DNA from 3 places in the Lysobacter sp. Root667 genome. Region 3 is predicted to be linked to each of the others. Evidence: riboswitches for the same ligand, from Rfam matches in the RefSeq annotation. Region 3 holds a riboswitch; each other region holds the start of a gene.
The links. Region 3 has a riboswitch for cobalamin ahead of ASD78_RS05260 (ribonucleoside-diphosphate reductase subunit alpha). Riboswitches for the same ligand answer to the same signal wherever they lie in the genome.

Region 1 (7,541 bases), on a different contig from region 3:
CTTCGCGCACGTCGCGGCCTTCCTCGTACACGCGACGCTGCAGCACGCCCGGCACGCGGGCGCGCACGTCGGCGCTGCGGTAGGACGCCAGGCGGCCGACCAGGTCCTTCTGCAGCGGCACGCTCGCCGGCTGCACCTTGATCACGCCCAGCTCCGGCGGAGGCGGCGCGCCGCCGGCTTGTTCGTTGCCGCCGCCACAGGCGGAGAGAGCGAGTGCCAACGCAGCGGCCAGAGCCACGGAGCGCGGGTTCATGATCATGGGTAGGACTCCGATTCCATCGTTCTAGAGCGTGCCCGCTCGGTGATTGTTCTAATTCCTATACTCGAAAGTCTAACATTCTGATATTCGCCCCCACCCCCCATAAGTCACGGGATAAGCGCTATTTCGACACGTTGAGAAGGTGCGAAAAGTGCCTTGGTTCGGGCTGGAATGTGTAGGGGAGCCGGCCCCAGCACGGCGCATCCAGGCGCTGCTGCAATAAGCGGAAATTGTCGTCGCGCCGATCCATGTGCGGGTCTATCTCGTTGCCGATCCAACCGATCAACTGCAGGCCGTCGGCTGCGATCGCGCGCGCCGTCAGGCGCGCGTGATTGATGCAGCCTAGCCGCATTCCGACCACCAGCACCACCGCCGCGCCCAATTCGCGCGCCAGGTCGGCCTGGTCCAAGCTCGCCGACAGCGGCGCGGCCCAGCCGCCCACGCCCTCGACCACCACCACATCGGCTTGCGCCGCCAGGCGCGCGTGCGCGGCCAGCAAGATCGGCAGCGCGATCTCGACACCGTCCTGCGCGGCAGCCAGTTCCGGCGCCAACGGCGCATGCAGCGCATAGGGATTGACGTCGGCATAGGCCGGCGTCGGCGAACTGGCCGCCTGCAGCAGCAGCGCGTCTTCATTGCGCAGGCCCTCGGCGCTGACCTCGCAGCCGCTGGCGACCGGCTTCATGCCGACCGCGCGCAACCCCTGGGCGCGCAGCGCATGCAGCAAGGTCGCGCTGGCATGCGATTTGCCGATGCCGGTGTCGGTGCCGGTGATGAAGTAACTGCGCGCGCTCAAGCCGGAACTGCCATGGACGGTGCGATGCACAAGTCTCTCTTGACCCTGCCGGTGAACATCGCCATCGCACTGGAAACCATGCGCAGGGGATACACGAAGCAGAATACGAAGGTCGCCCTCCGCCGCAGGGTTTCGCGCAATTCGGCCACGGTATCGGGCAGAGCGTCGAACAGGCTCGCCCGCTTCGTCAGCGAGAACGCGAATGCGGCAGCGCCGAAGCTTTCCGGCCGCGTCGCCTGACGGCCGCGGGCGCGGAAAGCGGGCGGGGTCTGGGCGGGCTCGGTCATCGGCGTTCCCAGGGGCGGAGTCCGGCCATGGTAATACCCCGGCGTGCCGCTGCTACACTCGCGATATGTTCGCCGCCAACCCCCTGTCCGGCAGCAAGCCGGAACAATACGAGCTGCTCCTGGCCCAGGCGCGCGCCCTGATCGAGGGCGAAAGCGACCGCGTCGCCAACGCCGCCAACCTGTCGGCGCTGGTCTACCACGCCTTGCCGGACCTCAACTGGGTCGGGTTCTACTTCTACGACGGCCGCGAGCTGGTGGTCGGCCCGTTCCAGGGCCTGCCGGCCTGCATCCGCATCCCGCTCGACAAGGGCGTGTGCGGCGCCGCGGCCTCCAGCGGCCAGACCCAGCGCATCGCCGACGTGCACCGCTTCCCGGGCCATATCGCCTGCGATTCGGCGTCCAACTCCGAGCTGGTGGTGCCGCTGTCCCTGGACGGCCGGTTGATCGGCGTGTTCGACCTGGACAGCCCCAAGCTCGACCGCTTCGACGCCGACGACCAGCGCGGCCTGGAAGCGATCGCGCAAGCCTTCGTGGAGTCGCTGCGATGACCGCGGCCAAGCTACGCAACATCGGTCCCAAGAGCGCGGCCTGGCTGCGCCAGGTCGGCCTGCGCTCCTACGAGGACATCGCCGCGGTCGGCACCGTCGAAGCCTTCATGCGCGTCAAGCGCGCCGGCTTCAAGCCGACCCTGAACCTGCTGTACGCGATCGAAGGCGCGCTGCTGAACTGCCACTGGCAGGAAGTCCCGGACACGCGCCGCAACGAACTGATCGCCGCCGCCGAAGCCGCCACCGCGCTGCTGCCCGCGCCGCGCAACCGCCCGGCCGCCGGCCCGGTGCGGACCACGGTGCTGACCGAAGACACGGTGGCGATGCCGCCCTCGTACGACGACGGCTACGACGACGAGCCCGCGGCCGAAGGGCGGGACGAGGCCGAAGAGCGCGAGTAACGCACTCGCGCCGCCCCGCGCCGAACCCTTCTCCCGCTCGCGGGAGAAGGTGCCCGAAGGGCGGATGAGGGCACGCTGCGGGTTTGAACACCGCACTCGCGCTGCCCTCACCCCAACCCCTCTCCCGCAAGCGGGAGAGGGGCTGACAGCACCGCCGCCCCCCCAAACCCCAGCCCTTTTGGCCCCACCGCCCCCAATCGCGTAGACTGCGCGCGCTTCGAGGTGACCCACGGCATCCGCCGCACGGGCTGAAACGGGAAGCCGGTGACGCCCCAGCGCTCCTTGAGCGCGACCGGGCCAGCCCGGCACTGCCCCCGCAACGGTAAGCGAGTCGACCGCGGCAACCGCCACTGTGCATAGGCACGGGAAGGCGCCGCAGGCGGGGCCACGGCCCCGGCTCGCGAGTCCGGAGACCGGCCACGACGCGCGACTGGTTGCGATGCGGAGGGCGTCGCGGCGGCGACCGTCGGCGCGTCCAGCGCCCGCATTCGCGGCCTCTCTCTCCTCGCGACTCCCCTGATCGACGGCGCGGCACGAACGCCGCGCCTCTGGAGTAGTGCTCATGCGTGTTCCGAACCTGTCCCTGGCCATCGCCATGGCTCTCGCCCTGCCCGCTCTCGCCCAGGCGCAGACCCACGACGAGGCCACCGACCTCGACGATGTCGTCGTCACCGCGACCCGCACCGCGATCAGCGCCAACGACGCGCTGTCGCCGGTCGAAGTGATTACCCGCGACGACATCGCCCGCAGCCAGGCGCGCTCGCTGCCCGACCTGCTGCGCGGCCGCGCCGGCATCTCCATCGGCAACCAGGGCGGCCTGGGCAAGCTGACCACGCTGTCGCTGCGCGGCAGCGAGACCGATCACGTGCTGGTCCTGGTCGATGGCATCCGCATCGGCTCGCCGACCTCCGGCCTGGCCTCGTTCCAGGATCTGCCGGTGGCGCTGATCGACCGCGTCGAGATCGTGCGCGGCCCGCGCTCCAGCCTGTACGGCGCCGACGCCATCGGCGGCGTGATCCAGATCTTCACCCGCCGCGATCGCGGCGCGGTCGCACCGCGCGCCAGCGTCACCGTCGGCAGCCACGGCGACCGCGAAGCCAGCGCCGGCGTCGGCGGCCGCATCGGCCGCGGCTGGTTCGGCGCCGACGCCGCCTACCAGCGCACCGACGGCATCAACGCCTGCAACGGCTCCAGCACCCTGTTCGCCGGCTGCTTTACCGAAGAGCCCGACCGCGACGGCTACCGCAACCGCTCGCTGTCGCTGCGCGGCGGCTTCGACGCCACCGACGCGCTCAGCTTCGAAGGCCATGCCCTGCGCGCCGAAGGCGAGAACGAGTACGACGGCAGCTTCGTCAACTACTCCGAAGTCGTGCAGCAGGTGATCGGGGGCAAGGCCACCTGGCGTCCGTCCGAAGCCGTGCGCCTGCAGTTCAGCGCCGGCCGCAACCGCGATTCGTCGGACAACTTCCTCGGCAGCACGCCCAACGGTTTCTTCTCCACCGACCGCGACAGCGTCGCCCTGCAAGGCGATTTCGGCGTCGGCGAAGGCCAGCTGGTCAGCGTGGGCTTCGACTGGCTGCGCGACCGCGTCGACAGCGATACCGCCTACGACGAGAGCGAGCGCGACAACCACGCCGGCTTCGTCCAGTACCAGGGCCGCTTCGGCGCCCAGTCGCTCGAAGCCAGCCTGCGCCGCGACGACAACGAGCAGTTCGGCGGCCACACCACCGGCAGCATCGCCTGGGGCCTGGGCTTCGCCGAAAACTGGCGCCTGACCGCGGGCTACGGCACCGCGTTCAAGGCCCCGACCTTCAACGAACTCTACTACCCGTTCTTCGGCAACGCGGCGCTGCGCCCGGAAGAGTCCAAGACCTGGGAACTCGGCCTGGCCTACCGTGGCGAACGCTTCAACGCGCGCATCGACGGCTTCAGCACCCAGGTCGACGACCTGATCGCCTACGACGCCTCGATCTTCCTGCCCAACAACATCGAGCGCGCACGCCTGCGCGGCGCCGAGATCGGCGTCGACACCACCGTCGCCGACTGGACCATCGCCGCCAGCGCCAGCTTCCTCGACAGCGAAAACCGGGTCGGCTTCTTCGCCGGCAACGACCTGCCGCGCCGGGCCAAGCGCAGCGCGCGCGTCGACATCGACCGCGCCTTCGGCGACTTCCGTTTCGGCGTGACCGCGGTCGCCTCGGGCGCCCGCTACGACGACGTCGCCAACACCCGCCTCGTCGCCGGCTACGGCACCCTCGACCTGCGCGCCGAATACGCGTTCACCCCGTCGTGGTCGCTGCAGGCGCGCGTGGCCAATGTGTTCGATCGCGACTACGAAACCGTCTCGTTCTACAACCAGCCCGGCCGCGAGTGGTTCCTGACCTTGCGCTATACGCCGGCTAACTGAGACGGCGCCTGGCAGCATCCGAAAGCCCGGCCCCGCGCCGGGCTTTTCTTCGCCCGACGATGCGACACGGCGGCTCCGTCGCGCTCGCGGTCCATGACGCGGCCGCTGGATTGACAGGCATTACCGTGGTCGCGAGCATCCACTAACTTCTTACGCAGAGCCCGCATGAGCAAGATCGGATCGGCCCGGGTCATCGTCTATCTCGCCGCCATCGCGACTCTCCTGAGCTTCGCATCCTGCCCGGGAGTCGGCCGTGCTTGAATTCCTGTTCGAACTGATCGTCGAGCTGATCCTGCAGATCGTCGGCGAGGTTCTGATCGAAATCGGCCTGCATTCGATGGCCAAGCCCTTGCGCAAGCGTCCTGACCCGTGGCTCGCGGCGCTGGGCTATGCCTTGCTGGGCGCGTTTGTGGGCTGGCTGAGCCTGCTGGTGTTCCCCGATCATCTGATGCGCGAGGAACACTGGCGCATCGCCAACCTGATCCTGACGCCGCTGCTGGCCGGCGCGGCGTTGGCCTGGCTCGGCGCGTGGCGAGCTAAGCGCGGGCAGATGCAGTTGCGCATCGACCGCTTCTCGTACGCCTACCTGTTCGCGCTGTGCATGGCGCTCGTGCGGTTTTCCTTCGCAGGCTGACGGACCACCGCACCGACAGCGTCAAGGCCCGGCCACCACCGCCCTGCGGATATAGGCCTGTGCCGCTTCGCGATCGCGCGCGGCTTCTTCGCCCAACCAGGCGCGGAACTTGGCGATCTTGCCGCTGTGCTGGCGCGCGACCGGATAGGTCAGCCAGAACGCGCGGCCGTCGCCGGCGACGAAATCGTGCGCGGGCACCAGGCGACCGGCCGCGATCTCGCTGAAGAACACGATCGGCGAACCGATCGCGACGCCGTGCCCGGCCACCGCCGCGGCGATGTCGAGGTGCTCGGCGGAGAAATTGCTGCCGAAGCCGCCCGAGGGCACGACCGCACCGTGGCCCTGGGCGCGGTACCACAGCGCCCACCAGTCCGGCCGCCCCAGTCGCGGCACCGCCGGCGCGCGTTGCGGATCGGCGATGCCGGCCGCGGCTTCCTTCAACGCCGGCGCGCACAGCGGCATGAAGATCGCGGGCAATAGTTCGATCGCCTGCAATCCCGGCCAGACGCCATGACCGTTGCGGATCGCCGCGTCGTAATGGCCCGCGCCCAGATCCTGCGCCGGCACCGACAGGTCCAGGTCGAACGCGATCTGCGGGTACAGCGCGCGGAAGCGACCCAGCTTCGGCGTCAGCCAACTGGTGCCCAGAGTCGGCAGCGTGGTCAGCGACAACCGCGTCTCGTCCAGGTCCACGGCCTGCACGAAACTCGCACGCAATGCGGCGAAGGCGTTGATCGCCTCGCGCGCGACCAGCTCGCCGGATTCGGTCAGCTCGACCCGGTGCGGGTAGCGCCGGAACAGCGCCACGCCGATCTGCTCCTCCAGCCGCCGCACGTGGTAGCTCACCGAGGCCGAGGAGGTGTCGAGCTCCTGCGCGGCCTTGGCGAAACTGCCCAGCCGGGCCGCCGATTCGAAGGCCCGGATCGAGGACAAGGAGGGGAATCGGCGGCTGGCGACCATAAGTCTGACTTAGCCTGCAGGCCGATATTCGCGTCGTCAACCGCCATTCCGGCTGGCCATCATCCACCTCACCGCACTCCCTCACGAGGCAAGCCATGGCCCGATCTCCCTCCCCCCTGGGCCCTCGTGCCGTCGCGACGGAGGCGCCGCGTATGCAGGAGCCGCCGGTTTCGCGCAGCCGCCGCGACCTCCTCGCCGGCCTCGCCCTGGCCGGCGGCGCCGCGGCGTTCGGCCTGCCCGCCTGGAGCCTGGCGTCGGCCGCGCCGGCCGGCGCCGGCCTGGGCCCGCACACCGACGACTGGACCTGGCTGCTCGGGCAGTGGGACGTGCGCCATCGGCGCCTGAAGGAACGCCTGGTCGGCAGCACCGATTGGGAAGACTTCGCCGGCAAGAGCGCGCTATGGATGAGCCTGGGCGGCCTGGGCACCATCGACGACAACATCGTCGACCTGCCCGGCAGCAGCTATCGCGGACTGACGTTGCGCGCGTTCGACCGCGACAGCGGCCAGTGGTCGATCTGGTGGCTGGACGGACGCACGCCGACGCACATCGACCCGCCCGTGCGCGGCGGCTTCGATGGCGACAGCGGTCACTTCGTCGGCCGCGACACCTTGCGCGGCCGCCCGATCCTGATGCGTTTCCGCTGGCTCGACATCCACAGCGAACTGCCCTGGTGGGAACAGGCGTTCTCCGCCGACGACGGCGCGACCTGGGAAGTGAACTGGCGCAACTACTTCACCCGCACCGCGGCGACCCCCAGCCCGCTGCCGAAACTCGCCGACGCGCCGCGCGACTTCGACTTCCTGGTCGGCGACTGGCAGGTCAGTCACCGGCGTTTGCGCAAGCGATTGGCGGGCAGCAAGGATTGGGACGAGTTCGGCGGCACGTTCAGCAACTGGCCGGTGCTCGGCGGGCACGGCAACGTCGGCGACAACCTCATGGAATTCCCCAGCGGCACCGTGCGCGGCATCGGCTTGCGCTCCTACGATCCGGACACGCGGCAGTGGCTGAGCTGGTGGCTGGACGGGCGCACGCCCACCTCGATCGCACCGCCCGTGCGCGGCGGTTTCGACGGCCACGGCGTCGGCACCTTCATCGGCGACGACATGCTCGACGGCAAACCGATCCGCACCCGCGTGCTGTGGTCGCGCATCACCCCGCGCTCGGCGCGTTGGGAACAGGCCTGCTCCGGCGACGGCGGCAAGACCTGGGAAACCAATTGGATCAGCGATTTCGTACGCAAGGGCTG
Region 2 (7,541 bases), on a different contig from region 3:
GAACTGGCGCGCCGACATGAAGGCCGGCACGTGCCCGCTCACGCGCAGGCCGCGCGCGTGGGCGCGGTCGGCGATGATCGGGAACAGTTCCGGCTTCAGCGACGAATAGGTCTTGATCTGCATGTAGCCGCGGTCGGCGTAGAAGTCCACGGCCTTGAGCGCTTCCTCCGGCGTGTCGACCAGCATCTTGGTCGGGCCGGCATAGGGACCGGGGCCGTCGATGAAGCCGGCCATTATCACGCGCGGGCCGATCTCGGTGCCGGCCTCGAAGCGCTTCACGCGTTCGGGGAAGGTGTCGAAGTTGTTGGCGACGTCGCGCGCGCTGGTGACGCCGGCGGCGATGTCGAGCGCGCCGTCCTGGATCGACGCGTAATGCTTGTGCACGTCCCACAGGCCCGGCATCAGGAAGCGGCCGTTCGCGTCGATCACCTCGGCGCCGGCCGGCGCCTTGAGCTGGGCGTCGGGGGCGACGCGTACGATGCGCTCGCCCTCGATCAGCACGCTGGTGCCCGCCGTCGCTCTCAGGTCGCGCGGATCGTACAGGCGGGCATTGCGGATCAGCAGCGGTCCCTTGGGCGCATGGGTGAGCCGCTGCGCGAACTCGGCGCCCCAGCTCGCATCGGCGCGCTCCTGCAGTTCCAGCAATTTGGGCAGCGCGTCCTGCAACTCGGTGTCGATGACCACGAACCAGCCCGACGCGTAGATCGCGGCGGCGGTCGAGCCGTCGCTGCGCAGCCACAGCGAGCCTGGGGTGAAATCCAGGCCGACGATGCGCTGCAGGCTCAGTTTGACCGGGCCGTTCTTGCCGATCACCTCGTGCTCGCCCAGGGTTTCGAGGCGCGCCTCGCCCGCGGGCAGGATCGCGAGCTTGCGATCGGGCGCCTGCAGCAGCGCGCGAGCGAGGGCGCCGCTGACTTCCGGCGGGGCCTGCAGCGGCAGGAAGAACGCGGGCGCGGCCAGGGTCTTTTCGCCTTGTTCGCTGGGGTTCTTCCAGCTCGCGCGGCCGCCGCTGACCTGGTAGCGCTCTTCGAAGGGGTTGAGCAGGTAGTCGTTGCCGCTGCCCGAGTAGTCGGCCAGGGTGCCGTCGGGATTGAGGCGCCAGCGGGTCTTGCTGCGGTCGCCGCGACCGCGGTCGCTGAAGTGGTATTCCACCTGGATCGAGCCGTCGGTGGCGGTCTCGACGATCTGCTTGCCGGCGACGTTGCCCTGCATCAGCACCACTTGTTCGCGGCGTGCGGCGAGGGCATCGCCGATGGCGGTGGACAGTACCAGCGACAACAGCAACGGACCGGCGAAGCGCATGGCGCCCTCCTTGGGCATGGCCGCCGCGGGGCGCGGCGTCGGTCTTCCTTATAACGAATCCACACCGCGACGCATGTGCCGCGCGCGACGGAGATCGAAGCCCGGGGCCGGCGGCGATGCGTCGCGTCGGCGGTGCGCCAAAAGCGACGGCCCGGAAGTCCGGGCCGTCGGCGAGCGCATGCGGCCGCGATCCGCGGCTCAGATCACCACTTGTAGCCGACCTTCAGGTAGGCGAAGGCGCCGTTGAAGCCGAACGGCGAGGCGGTGTTGTAGGGCAGGTAGTTGCGCGTGCCCAACACCAGCTTGGACTCGTCGGGGTACTCGTCGAGCACGTTGTCGCCGCCGACGGTGAAGTCCCAGCTGTCCAGGTGGTAGGTCGCGGCCAGGTCCAGCGTCCACTTCGCGCCGAAGGTCTGGTCCAGCAACGGATTGGTGGCGTGCAGTTCGGTGAATTCGCCGTAGCGGGTGGCGGTGGCGTTGAAGCTCCAGTTGCCGGTGTCCCAATCGCCGGCCAGGAAGAACTTGTCCTTGGGCGCGCCCTTGGTGATGCGGCCGATCTCGGTGCGGCCGATGCGTACCGCGGCCGGATCGATCGCGGCCAGGCGCGCCGGGTTGGGCGCGATCTTCTCGATCTCGGTCTTGGAGTAGTTGTAGCCCAGGGTCAGGTTGAACTTGCCCGATGCCAGATCCAAGGCCTGGGTCGCGACGATGTCCACGCCCTGGGTCTTGGTGTCGACCGCGTTGGTGAAGTAGCGGCCGCCGCCGATGCCCGGATAGCCATTGGCCTGCAGGTAGTTGCGCACCGCGGTGCTGGTCAGGTTTTCCGACAGCAGGATGCGGTCGTCGACCTTGATGTGGTACGCATCGATGGTGATGTACAGGCCGTCGCTGGGCTGCAGCACCAGGCCCAGGCTGTAGTTGGTGGACTCTTCGGCCTTCAGCGACTCCGAACCCAGCGCGACCGCGGCGGGGTTGTCGACGCGGAAGGTGCCGATCTCGTACGGGACGCCGCTGATGAAGTTGGTCGCGATCGACTGGAAGAACTGCTGCTGCAGGGACGGCGCGCGGAAGCCGGTCGAGGCGGTGGCGCGCAGGGCGACCTTGTCGGTGAAGGCGTAGCGCGCCGACAGCTTGCCCGAGGTGGTGTCGCCGAAGTCGCTGTAGCTCTCGAAGCGCGCGGCGATGCCGGCGGAGAACTTGTCGGTCAGGTCGGCCTCGACGTCGGCGTACAGCGAATAGCTGTGGCGGTCGAAATCGCCGGCGTCGCTGGCGCGGAAGCCGGAGAACACCTGCGCGCCCGGGATGATCTGGCCGTTCGAGGCCGGCACGCCGCCGTTGGCGTAGGACAGCGGCTCGCCGGCGAGCTGGGAGAATTCCTCGCCGCGCCACTCCGCGCCCCAGGCGAAGGTCACAGGGTACTGCCAGCCGAAGTCCACCGGGCGGGCGAAGTCCAGGTTCAGCACGTGCTGGGTGACTTCGAGCGCGCCGGCGTAGAACTCCGTCGGCGAAGTCGGGCCGAGGCTGCGGTTGAGGGTGTGCTCGATGTCGAAGCTGAGCTCGTTGTGGCCGTAGTTGTAGCTGAAGTCGATCTGGGTGCCGCCGGCGGTTTCGCCGCGCAGGCCGACCACCGCGGCGCGGTCCTTGCTGACGTTGTGGATCTGCGGCAGGAAGCCGTTGGGGTAGATCGAGGGGATGTTGCGCGGGTCGCCGGCGAAGCGGAAATAGCCGTTGGAGAGCACGTCGCGCTTGCTGTAACTGCCGAAGGAATAGAAGGTCAGATAGTCGGTGGGGCTGTACTCGCCGTTGTACGAGACCGCGCCGCTGTCGATGTCGGGATCGCCGTAGCGCTGTTCGACCACGCCCTGGAACGGGCGCGCGCGGTTGGTCTGGTCCTGATGGCCGCCCTGCGCGGCCAGGTGCAGCTTGCCGTTCTCGCCGAGCTTGAAGCCGGCGTCGCCGGACAGCTGGTACTGCTCGCCGTCGCCGGCGCTGTACTGGCCGTAGCGCGCGGCGATGCTGCCGCCGTGGTCGCTGCCCTTGAGCACCACGTTGACCACGCCGGCGATCGCGTCGGAACCGTACTGCGCCGAGGCGCCGTCGCGCAGCACTTCCACGCGCTCGATCGAGGCGATCGGGATCGCGTTGAGGTCGACAGGCGAGGAGCCGCGGCCCTGGCTGCCGTTGAGGTTGATCAGCGCGGTGGTGTGGCGGCGCTTGCCGTTGACCAGCACCAGCACCTGGTCCGGCGCCAGGCCGCGCAGCTGCGCGGGGCGCACGGCGTCGGTGCCGTCGGTGATCGCCGGGCGCGGGAAATTCAGCGAGGGCAGGGCGCGCGCCAGCGCGGTCGCGAGTTCGACCGTGCCGGTGGCCTCCAGCGCCTCGGGGGTGATGATGTCGATCGGCGCGCTGGACTCGGCGACGGTGCGATCGCTGACCCGGGTGCCGGTGACGATCACCTGGTCCAGGGTGTGGGCCTCGGAGGCGGGTTCGCCCGGAGCGGGTGCTTGCTGGGCGTAGCCAGGAGCGGCGAGGGCGGCGAGCAGGGCGAGTGCGAGCGGACGACGGACGGCGCGGAAAGCAACGGACATGGTGCGCGGCTCCTTGCGGCGGAGGGATTGGTAGCGATGTCATTTTGGTTTAACACGGTTCTAACAACCCGGTCAAACCGATATCCGCATGAAGCGATAGCCAATTGGTATAGGGTTCGGGCGGTTTGTGACGGCGGTTGCCAAATCGAAGGTCGGGGCCGCGTCGGCGTCCGGATCGGGCGCTGGTTCGGATCCGGATCGGCCCGCAAACGAGTGGGGCGCAGCGGTGCCTGCAGCCTGGAACTCCGCGGTCGCCCCCCGCTCATGCCGTTTCGTCATGCCGGCCGGCCGCGGCCGGGCTGTTAACATGCGCGGGCTTGAGGTGATTGCCGGCCCCGCCGGCGATTGAAACGGGAATCCGGTGCGCCAGTCCTTCCAACGAAGCGACGGCTATTCCGGAGCTGCCCCCGCAACGGTAAGCAAGACGAACGATCCGCAACGAAGCCACTGTGCGCATGCATGGGAAGGCGCGGATCGGAGGGCTGGAGGCCCTCGCTTGCGAGCCCGGAGACCGGCCTGAGGCTGACCCGACACGCGGTGGGCGCTGTCATGGGGCCGCCTTGCGTCCGCGCTTCGTCGCCTCGTCGTTCCCTCCTGCGTGTCTCCGATCCATCGATTCCGCGCGGGTAGGCGCGGACCAGGAGCATGCTTTGAATTTCCGTCATTCCGTCCTTCGCCGCACTGCGCTGGCGACGGCGCTGCTATCCGCCGTCGCCCCGGCCGTGGCCGCCGATGCCGCCACCGACCTCGACCAGGTCGTCGTCACCGCCACCCGCACCGCGCAGACCCAGGACGCGACCCTGGCCTCGGTCACCGTGATCGACCGCGAGGACATCGAACGCCTGCAACCGGCCGACCTGCCGGACCTGCTGCGCGGCACGCCCGGCCTGTCGATAGCCAACAACGGCGGTCCCGGCAAGTCGACCTCGCTGTTCCTGCGCGGCACCGAATCCGACCACGTGCTGGTCCTGATCGACGGCATCAAGATCGGCTCGGCGACCAGCGGCGGCGCCTCGCTGCAGGACATTCCGGTCGAGCAGATCGAACGCATCGAGATCGTGCGCGGCCCGTTCTCCAGCCTGTACGGCTCCGAAGCGCTGGGCGGCGTGATCCAGATCTTCACCCGACGTCCGCAGGGCGCGTTCGCGCCGCACGCCAGCGCCTCGATCGGCAGCTGGCGGACGCGCCGCGGCAGCCTGGGCGTGGGCGGCAAGGGCGAGAACGGCTGGTATTCGATCAACGCCGCCAGCGAAGACACCGACGGCATCAACGCCTGCCGCGGCAAGCCCTCGCCGGGCGGCGCCGGCTGCTTCACCAACTCGCCCGATCGCGACGGCTACCGCAACCTGTCGCTGACCGCCCAAGGCGGTTACCGCTTCAGCGAGGCCTGGGACGCCGAAGCGCGTCTGTTCCGCGCCGAGGGCCGCAACGAGTACGACGGCAGCAGCAACAATCAATCCGACACCGTGCAGCAGGTCGCCGGCGCGCGCCTGCGCTACGCGCCGTCCGAGCGCGCGACGCTGGGCCTGAGCCTGGGCCGCAGCGCCGACCTCAGCGACAACTACAGGAACGGCGTCTACTCCAGCACCTTCAACACCCGCCGCAAGCTCGGCTCGCTGCAGGGCGACTTCGGCCTCGGCGGCGGCCTGCTCAGCCTGGGCTACGACTGGCAGCAGGACGAAGTCGAAAGCAGCACCGTCTACGCCCACGACCGCCGCATCAACCGCGGCCTGTTCGGCCAGTACCAGTACGGCTTCGGCGTGCATTCGCTGCAGGCCAGCCTGCGCCGCGACGACGACAGCCAGTTCGGCGGCCAGACCATCGGCAGCGCGCTGTGGGGCTGGAACTTCAGCGAACAGCTGCGCCTGACCGCGAGCTACGGCACCGCGTTCAAGGCGCCGACCTTCAACGAGCTGTACTTCCCCGGCTTCGGCAACGCCGATCTCAAGCCCGAGGAATCGCGCAGCTTCGAGCTCGGCCTGCGCGGCGAGCATGCCTGGGGCGGCTGGTCGCTCAACGGCTACCAGACCCGGGTCGACGACCTGATCGCGTTCGACGCTTCGATCGGCTTGCCGGGCAATATCGATCGCGCCCGCATCCGCGGCGTCGAGGCTAGCGTCGACACCACGCTCGCCGGTTGGGACCTGCGCGCCAGCGCGACCTGGCTGGATCCGCGCAACGACAGCCGGAGCAGCAGTCGCGACAAGATCCTGCCGCGGCGGGCGCGCGAAAGCGCCCGTTTCGATGCCGACCGCCGCTACGGCCGCTTCAGTTTCGGCGGCAGCGTCTATGTCGCCGGCAGCCGTTACGACGACCTGGCCAATACCCGCCGCCTGGACAGCTACGCCACCACCGACCTGCGCATGGGCTTCCGCTTCGACGAGTCCTGGAGCCTGCAGTTGGCGGCCAACAATGCGTTCAACCAGCGCTACGAAACCGCGTCCTACTACAACCAGCCGGGCCGCAACTACCTGCTGACCCTGCGCTACCGCCCGGCGAACTGATCGCCACCTCCACGCCACCGAGGCCGCCGATGAACGTTCCTGCCCGACCCGTCTACTACAGTCTGTTCACCGCGCTCGCCGCATCGATGGTCGCGACCCGCTTCCATCATTTCGGCGACGCCTTGCATCTGCCCGATGCATCGATGGCGGTGTTCTTCCTCGGCGGCCTGTGGTTGCGCCGGCACCTGGGCTTCGCCGCCTTCCTGGTCCTGGCCGTGGCGATCGACTGGATCGCGATCCAGGCCCAGGGCAAGAGCTTCTTCGAGCACTACTGCGTGACCCCGGCCTACGCCTGCCTGCTGCTGGCGTACGCGGCGCTGTGGTACGGCGGCCGCTGGTACGCCGAACGACTGCGGGCCACGCCGCGCGCGCTGTCGGGCGCGTTCGGCGTCGGCCTGGCCGCGGCCTCGCTGTCGTTTCTGATCTCCAACGGCGCCTTCTACTGGCTCGGCGGTCGCTACGAAGACCCCAATGTGGGCCAGTACCTGTCGCGGTTGTGGCAATGGGGTCCGCTGTTCGTGCGCACCACCCTGAGCTACATCGCCGTAGGCCTGGTCGCCTACGCATTGATCGCGCGCGCCGCCGGCGCGCGCACCTCGCCGCGCGTCGCCGAAGTCTGATCGAGGGAGCCTGCCGATGACCGCCAGCACCACCCATTCCCTGCCGCTGGTTTCGCCGCGCGCCCAGATCGTCGTCGGCGTCGCGCTCGCGGCGCTGATGATCGCCACCCGCGGCCAGCATTTCGCCAGCATCGACCGGTTGCCCAGCGCATCCTGGGCGGTCTTCTTCATCGCCGGCGCGATGCTGCGGCCGATGTGGATGCTGCCGCTGCTGTTCGTACTGGCATCGCTGCTGGACATCGTCAGCCTGGCCTCGGGCACGATCGGCGACTGGTGCCTGTCGCCCGCGTACTGGGCCTTGGCACCGGCGTACGCGACGCTGTGGTTGGCCGGCAATTTCTACGCCCGCATCCATCTCGATCGCTGGTCGACGCTGCCGCGCCTGGCGCTGGTGCTGGCGCTGGCCGCGTTCGTGGCTTATGCGTGCTCAGGCGGCGGCTTCTATTTCTTCTCCGGCCGCTATCCGGAACCGACCCTGGCCGGATTCGCCGGCCGCATCGCTCGGTACTATCCACGTAGTCTCGGCA
Region 3 (7,541 bases):
GTCCAGTTCCAGCGCGCGGATCGGCGCGCGCAAGGTGCTGGCGTCGATCAGCAAGGCGGTCTGCGGCCCGATCGACGCGCCGCGGCCGATGCCGCGCGCCTCGACCCGGCGCAGGCGGCCGTCGGCTTCGACTTCGCTGACCAACTGCCACTCCTGGGCGCCGCTGGCCGGACGCGCCGGCAAGGCGAACCAGGGCAGGCTGGCGCGGACCGCCGCGCGCGCTTCGCCCGGACCGGGCCGGTACAGCGCGGCCGGCACCGGATTGCCGGCGCCGTCGATCACGTCGACATCGCGCAGGCCGGAGCGGCGCGCATGTTGGTAGACGCTGTCGTCGAGCGCGACCCGGTACGCGCCCGCGCCTTCGCTGCCCAGTTGCAGCGGCCATTGCTGGGCGTAATCGTCGCGCGGCCCGGCGCTCGCCAACGCGGGCAAAAGTACGAGAGCGAACGCAGCGACAGTACGGGCCAGGCTCATGCCGGGATCTCCGGTTGGCGGTCTTCGGCGTCGGCGGCCCGGCTCGGCGGCGCCGGCGCGAGGTAACCGACCAGCGTGCACAGCAAGCCGTATGCGATGAACGAGGCGATGCCGAGCAGGTTGCCCAGGTGGGTGCGGTCGACCAACACCAGCTTGGCCAGCACCACCGCCATCAGCACCGCGCCGGCCAGCCACAAGGCGCGCTGGCCACGGCGCGAACCGATCACCCAGCCGAGCACGCCGAGCAGGCTCCAGACCACGGTCAGGCTGGTCTGAACCAGGCCGGTGCCGAACATCGCGCCATCCCAGGGCACGCCGCCCCAGTGATGGGTCGCGCGCAGGGTGACGACGGTGATCAGGGCGAAGCCGGCGGTCGCCAGCAGCGGCACCCGGCGTGCGCGCAGATCGTCCGGGCCCACCGGCGAGGCCAGCCAGAACGCGAACAGCGCCAGCACCGCGAGCTGGCTCAGATCGAGCGGATTGAGCAGCGGCAGCCACGGCAGCGGCGCGCTCGCGCCGGGCTGGCCGAGGGCGACGATCGCGCCCAGCACCAGCGCGAACAGGAACGTGCCCTGGACCGCGCCGCGCCATTGCCCGAAACGCTCGCTCAGCGGCGCCGCGATCGCGGCCGGACGCCATTGCAGCGCCGCCGCCATCGCCAGGAACGGCAGCGCCAGCGCAGCCCAGGTCCAACCGTCGCCGACCGTGTTGCGGCCGACGAACTCGTGCAGCGACAGGCTGGCCGCGAGCGGCCAGGCCCACAGCCAGGCCGCATGCGCGACACCGAGCTCGCCGCCGGCCCGATCGCGCAGGCAGCGCAAGGCGCGCGCACCGGCGATCGCGTAGACCAGCCAGGCCGCCAGGCCATAGCCGCCGAACGGGTGCAGATGCGCCGACTCCTGCGCGAACGCCAGCGGCAGCGCCGCGGCCAGACCGGCCGCGACCGTCCAGGCCAGCGCGCGCGCCGGCAGACGGCGATAGGTCTCGGCCGCGAGCCAGGCGCTGAGCGCGGCGAACGCGAGCACCGCGTCGGCGCGCACGTCCGACATCAGAAAGCGCTCGATCTCGCCCAGCGCGTTGCCGCACCACCAGCCCAGGCCCCACAGGTAATAGGCCAGGGCGAAGCCGCGCCGCTCGGCGCGGCGATAGCTCCAGGCGCTGGCGAAAGCGGCCAGCGCGATCAGCAAGGCGCCCATGAAACGCGCGTTGAGCAGCGCGGTCAGCGGCTCGGGACCGTCGCTGACGCCGATCGCGAAACCGCCCGCGGCGAACAGCTGCAGGGCGAAGCCGGCCAGCTGCGGCAGGATGCGTTGTTGACGCAACCCCAGCCAGACCAGCGCCGCGCCTTCGACCGCGAACACGCAGGCGGTGCTCTGCGCCGACAGCGCCAGCGGCACCGCCAACGTCGCGAAGCCGACCGCGAGCAGCGCATACGGCGTGGCCAGCGCGGCGAAGTGCTCGCGCCGCTGCAGCCACCACGCCAGCGCCGCGTACAGCGCGGCCAGGCCTAGCGCGCAGAATGCCAGCGGCATGCGCTCGCCTTCGAGCAGGCCGGCCTGCAGCATGAACGCGATCAGCGGCGTGCCGAACACCAGGCAGCCGTCGATCAGGTCGCGCTTGCCGGCCGGACGGCGCCAGGCGTACAGGATCGGAATCAGCAGATAGAAGCCGAAGAACAGCAGCAGGAACGGTTCGGTGGTCGCGTAGTCCTGCGCGCGGTAACTCAGTACGCCCCAAGCGGTGCCGATGCCGAAGGTGAAGACGAAACCGAGCAGGTTGAGCGCGCGCCACGGCCGCCACCAGGCGATCGCGAAGATCGCCGCGTTGAGCACCGCGTAATAGCCGAACAGGGCGACGTGGTTGCCCTGCCCGGTCGAGAGCCAGATCGGCGCCATGAAACCAGCGAGGATGCCGAGCAGGGCCAGCGCGATCGCGTTCTGCCGCACCGCCAGCACGCCGGCGCCGGCGACCAGCACGATGCTCAGCCCGAACGCCGGGCCCGCTTCGATCAGGCCGTACAGCTTGAAGGCCGCGAATACCACCAACAGCAGCACGCCGATCGCGCCGCCCTGCAGACTCAGGGCGAAACTGCGCTTGCGCTCGCGCTGGTACCAGCCGAACACCACTCCGCCCAGCGCGGCCAGGGCGATGCCGGCCAGGCGCAGTTCGATCGGAAAGCGCATCCAGCCCTGATCGGTCGCGTACTTGAGCAGGGCCGCGACGCCGGCGAACAGCACCAGCATGCCGACCTTGACCGGCACGTTGCCTTCGGTGAACCAGCGTTTGACCGCACGCACGAATACGGTGGCCGGATCCGGCGGCGGCGGACGACGCACCGCCGCAGGCGCGGCGCGCGCCGGTGCGGCGGCCTGCGGGCTCGGCGGCGGCGTGTCGAACACCGCGCGCGGTGGCGTCGACGGCAGGGGCGGCGGTGCGACCGGCGGCGGAACCGACGATTCGGGCACAGGCGTCCGTGGCGGCGCAATCGGCGTGGCATCGACGCGACTTTCGGGCACCACGGGTGTGGGCGCGCTGCGCATCAGCTCGTCCAGGGTCGGCTCGGCGGCCATCGCGGCCTCGCGCGCATCGACCGGGGCATCGGCCGCACGGGCGGCTCGCGAGCCGAGCTCGTCGACCCTCGCCTCCAACATCGCGACCCGGCCCTTGAGGCCGGAGATCATCACCAGCGCCGCGATCAGCAGCGCCGGTACCGCCAGCAGCACCAGCACCAGCAACGTCACCAGTCCTGCCATCGCGCCGCGCCCCCTGTCCTTGTCGCCCCGCACGTTAACACCAAGCGCGCCGCTGCGAGGGCGCCGGGATTTTATTTCGAATCTGCTGTCGCTCACCACATATCGTGTTGACGGATCGAAGTACCCCTAATATGTTGTGTCCGTCGGTGCCGATCGCGAGATCGGCTTAATAGGGAAGCCGGTGCGGACCCGTCCTTCTGGACGGCGACAAAGCCGGCGCTGCCCCGCAGCGGTATGGGAAACGAACGTGGTCATTGCACTGGGCGCCCGGCGCCTGGGAAGCGACCACCACTAGGAGGAGCCGAGGAGCGAGTAGAGAGGAGTGAGACGCGGGCCGAGGCCTGCCGACCACCGCTCTTAACTCGCCCCTCGCTCCAAGTCCCGAGCCCGAAGACCTGCCGACAGCCGCGCGTCGCACACCGCGCGGTACCGGCTCAGGAGTCTTCGGGGGAAGGCGGCCGGTGTCGTTCCGCCGCCTCGGTCTTCCGTCGCGGCCGCAGCCCGTCTCGGACTGCGCGACACCCTGTCGTCATCCTCGAACACTTCGCGCCCGCGGGGGCGCACGCCGCAACGCCGACTCCACCCGGTGTTGCGTCCTGCGTCCGCGCACGTCGGCCCTCGAGGGAGGCCGGCGACCCGTGCGCCCACGCATCGGAGCCCCCATGACCGCCACCACCGAAGCGCCCGCCGCAGCGAGCACCTCCTCTTCCGCCCCCTCCCCCACCGAAGCGCCCGCGCGCAAGACCGACGCCGCCCCCGGTTTCGCCCTAACCCCGCCGGCCGCCAACCTCACCATGAGCGTGACCAAGCGCAGCGGACGCCGCGAGCCGGTCGACCTCAACAAGATCGTGCGCGCGGTCACCCGCTGCGGCGAGGACCTCTACGCGGTCGATCCGATGCGCGTGGCCACCCGCACCATCTCCGGCCTCTACGACGGCGCGACCACGCGCGAGCTCGACGAGCTGTCGATCCGCACCGCCGCCCTGCTCACCGCCGAGGAACCCGAGTACGGCCGCCTCGCCGCGCGCCTGCTCAGCAACGTGATCGAAAAGGAAGTCGCCGGCATCGAGATCCATGCGTTCTCGCAGTCGGTCGTGCGCGGCCACGAACTGGGCCTGATCAACGACCGCCTGCTGAGCTTCGTGCAGGCCAACGCGCGCAAGCTCAACGACGCCATCGACCGCAGCCTGGACGCGCGCTTCGACTACTTCGGCCTGCGCACTCTGTACGACCGCTACCTGCTGCGCCACCCGACCGCGCGCACCGTGATCGAAACCCCGCAGCAGTTCTTCCTGCGCATCGCCTGCGCGCTCAGCGAAGACGTCGGCGACGCCCTGGCCCTGTACCGGCGCATGGCCCAGCTCGACTACATCCCGTCCTCGCCGACCCTGTTCAACGCCGGCACCACCCACGAGCAACTGTCGAGCTGCTTCCTGCTCGACTCGCCCGAGGATTCGCTGGAGTCGATCTACAAGCGCTACATGGACGTGGCCAAGCTCAGCAAGTTCAGCGGCGGCATCGGCCTGAGCTACACCCGCATCCGTTCGCGCGGCTCGCTGATCCGTTCCACCAACGGCCTGTCCAACGGCATCGTGCCGTGGCTGAAGACGCTCGACGCCTCGGTGGCCGCGGTCAACCAGGGCGGCAAGCGCAAGGGCGCGGCCTGCGTCTACCTGGAGCCGTGGCATGCCGACGTCGAGGAGTTCCTGGAACTGCGCGACAACACCGGCGACGAAGCGCGCCGCACCCACAACCTCAATCTCGCCAACTGGATTCCCGACGAATTCATGCGCCGGGTCGAGGCCGACGCCGACTGGTCGCTGTTCGATCCGGCCAAGGTGCCGCAGCTGACCGACCTGTGGGGCGAAGCTTTCGAGCAAGCCTATGCCGCGGCCGAAGCCGCCGGCCTGGCGGTCAAGAAGGTCAAGGCGCGCGACATCTACGGCCGCATGATGCGGACCCTGGCGCAGACCGGCAACGGCTGGATGAACTTCAAGGACAAGTCCAACCGAGCCTCCAACCAGACCCTGCGCGACGGCAACGTCATCCACTTGTCCAACCTGTGCACCGAAATCCTCGAGGTCACCTCGCAGGACGAGACCGCGGTGTGCAACCTGGGCTCGATCAACCTCTCCCACCACGTCGAGATGTACGAAGACGGCAAGGGCGCTTTCGATTTCGACAAGCTCGCCGAAACCGTGCGCCTGGCCGTGCGCCAGCTCGACCGCGTGATCGACCTGAACTTCTACCCGATCGAGACCGCGCGCCGCGCCAATCTGAAGTGGCGCCCGGTCGGCCTGGGCTCGATGGGCCTGCAGGACGTGTTCTTCAAGCTGCGCCTAGCGTTCGATTCCGAGGCCGCGCGCAAGCTGTCGCAGGACATCGCCGAGGCGATCTACTTCCACGCCCTGTCGGCCTCGAACGAACTCGCGCTGGAACACGGCCGCCATCCCGGCTTCGACGACACCCGCGCCAGCATCGGCGAGCTGCAGTTCGAAGCCTGGGGCGTGACCCCGTCGCAGCCCGAGCGCTGGGACGCGCTGCGCCAGCGCATCGCCGAACACGGCCTGCGCAACTCGCTGCTGATCGCGATCGCGCCGACCGCGACCATCGCCTCGATCGCCGGCTGCTACGAATGCATCGAGCCGCAGGTGTCCAACCTGTTCAAGCGCGAAACGCTGTCCGGCGACTTCCTGGTGGTCAACAAGTACCTGGTCGAGGAGCTCAAGAAGCTCGGCCTGTGGACGGCGGAGATGCGCGACCGGATCAAGATGGCCGAAGGCTCGATCCAGTCCGTGCACGAAGTGCCCGAGTCGCTGCGCCAGGTCTACCGCACCGCCTGGGAACTGCCGATGCGTTCGCTGATCGACATGGCCGCCGAGCGCGGCGCCTACATCGACCAGAGCCAGTCGCTGAACCTGTTCATCGAAAGCCCGAACATCGGCCAGCTCAGCTCGATGTACATGTACGCCTGGAAGAGGGGCCTGAAGACCACCTACTACCTGCGCTCGCGCCCGGCCACCAAGATCGCCAAGAGCACGGTCAGCGCGCCGGTGGCGGCACCGCCGAAGCCGGAATACACCCCGGACGAAGCGATCGCCTGCTCGCTGGAAAACCCCGAGTCCTGCGAAGCCTGTCAGTAATCCCCACCGCTTCGCTTTAGCCCCTCTCCCGCCTGCGGGAGAGGGGTTGGGGTGAGGGCAGCCCGCTCGCGACTTCACCGCCAGCCAAGCGCCCTCATCCGCCCTCCGGGCACCTTCGCCTGCACGCGGGAGAAGGAAAGCAATTCAAGGAAATCCCATGTCCCTCGCCACGCCCCGCCTGCTCGATCCCGGTTTCGATCTCACCCTGCGGCCGATGCGCTATCCGCATTTCTACGAGATGTACCGCGACGCGATCCGCAACACCTGGACCGTCGAAGAGGTCGACTTCTCGCAGGACGTCAACGACCTCAAGCACAAATTCGGCCCGGCCGAGCGCCATCTGGTCGAGCGCCTGGTCGCGTTCTTCGCCACCGGCGACAGCATCGTCGCCAACAACCTGGTGCTGAATCTCTACCAGCACATCAACGCGCCGGAAGCGCGCATGTACCTGTCGCGGCAGCTGTACGAAGAAGCGCTGCACGTGCAGTTCTACCTGACCCTGCTCGACACCTACCTGCCTGATCCGAATGAGCGCGCCAAGGCCTTCGACGCGGTCGAGAACATTCCTTCGATCCGGGCCAAGGCCGAGTTCTGTTTCCGCTGGATCGATTCGGTGCAGGACCTCAAGCGCATCGAGACCCGCGAGCAGCGCCGCCAGTTCCTGCTCAATCTGATCTGCTTCGCCGGCTGCATCGAAGGCCTGTTCTTCTTCGCCGCCTTCGCCTATGTCTACTATCTGCGTTCGCGCGGCCTGCTCAACGGCCTGGCCTCGGGCACCAACTGGGTGTTCCGCGACGAAAGCTGCCACATGGCCTTCGCCTTCGAAGTCATCCGCACCGCGCGCGAAGAGGAGCCCGACCTGTTCGACGCCGATCTGCGCGCGCAGGTGGTGAAGATGTTCGAGGATGCGGTGGATTGCGAGCTGCAGTTCGCCCAGGACGTGCTGTCCGGCGGCGTGGTCGGCCTGTCGCTGAAGGACATGCGCCAGTACCTGGAGTACTGCGCCGACCAGCGCATGGCGCAGCTCGGCATGCCCAAGCATTTCGGCTCGACCAACCCCTTCGGCTTCATGGACCTGCAGGACGTGCAGGAAGTGACCAACTTCTTCGAACGCCGGGTCTCGGCCTACCAGGTTGGCGTGCAGGGCGAAGTGGCGTTCGACGAGACGTTC

Region 1: linked by a shared signal. The riboswitch ahead of btuB (TonB-dependent vitamin B12 receptor) and the one ahead of ASD78_RS05260 (ribonucleoside-diphosphate reductase subunit alpha) in region 3 are both predicted to bind cobalamin.
Region 2: linked by a shared signal. The riboswitch ahead of btuB (TonB-dependent vitamin B12 receptor) and the one ahead of ASD78_RS05260 (ribonucleoside-diphosphate reductase subunit alpha) in region 3 are both predicted to bind cobalamin.

What each region holds. Positions count from the first base shown of each region.
Region 1 is NZ_LMHF01000010.1:192,149-199,689, forward strand. It holds gene ASD78_RS08705 (efflux RND transporter periplasmic adaptor subunit) at 1-259, opposite strand, end outside; gene bioD (dethiobiotin synthase) at 381-1,055, opposite strand; gene ASD78_RS08715 (hypothetical protein) at 1,052-1,342, opposite strand; gene ASD78_RS08720 (GAF domain-containing protein) at 1,408-1,890, shown strand; gene ASD78_RS08725 (TfoX/Sxy family protein) at 1,887-2,291, shown strand; cobalamin riboswitch at 2,495-2,728, shown strand; gene btuB (TonB-dependent vitamin B12 receptor) at 2,854-4,698, shown strand; gene ASD78_RS08735 (hypothetical protein) at 4,952-5,332, shown strand; gene ASD78_RS08740 (LysR substrate-binding domain-containing protein) at 5,354-6,265, opposite strand; gene ASD78_RS08745 (hypothetical protein) at 6,445-7,541, shown strand, end outside.
Region 2 is NZ_LMHF01000015.1:159,091-166,631, reverse strand. It holds gene ASD78_RS18425 (amidohydrolase family protein) at 1-1,302, opposite strand, end outside; gene ASD78_RS18420 (TonB-dependent receptor) at 1,506-3,890, opposite strand; cobalamin riboswitch at 4,194-4,425, shown strand; gene btuB (TonB-dependent vitamin B12 receptor) at 4,577-6,394, shown strand; gene ASD78_RS18410 (hypothetical protein) at 6,424-7,014, shown strand; gene ASD78_RS18405 (hypothetical protein) at 7,031-7,541, shown strand, end outside.
Region 3 is NZ_LMHF01000009.1:344,627-352,167, reverse strand. It holds gene ASD78_RS05270 (DUF3999 domain-containing protein) at 1-474, opposite strand, end outside; gene ASD78_RS05265 (DUF2339 domain-containing protein) at 471-3,227, opposite strand; cobalamin riboswitch at 3,355-3,645, shown strand; gene ASD78_RS05260 (ribonucleoside-diphosphate reductase subunit alpha) at 4,022-6,370, shown strand; gene ASD78_RS05255 (ribonucleotide-diphosphate reductase subunit beta) at 6,528-7,541, shown strand, end outside.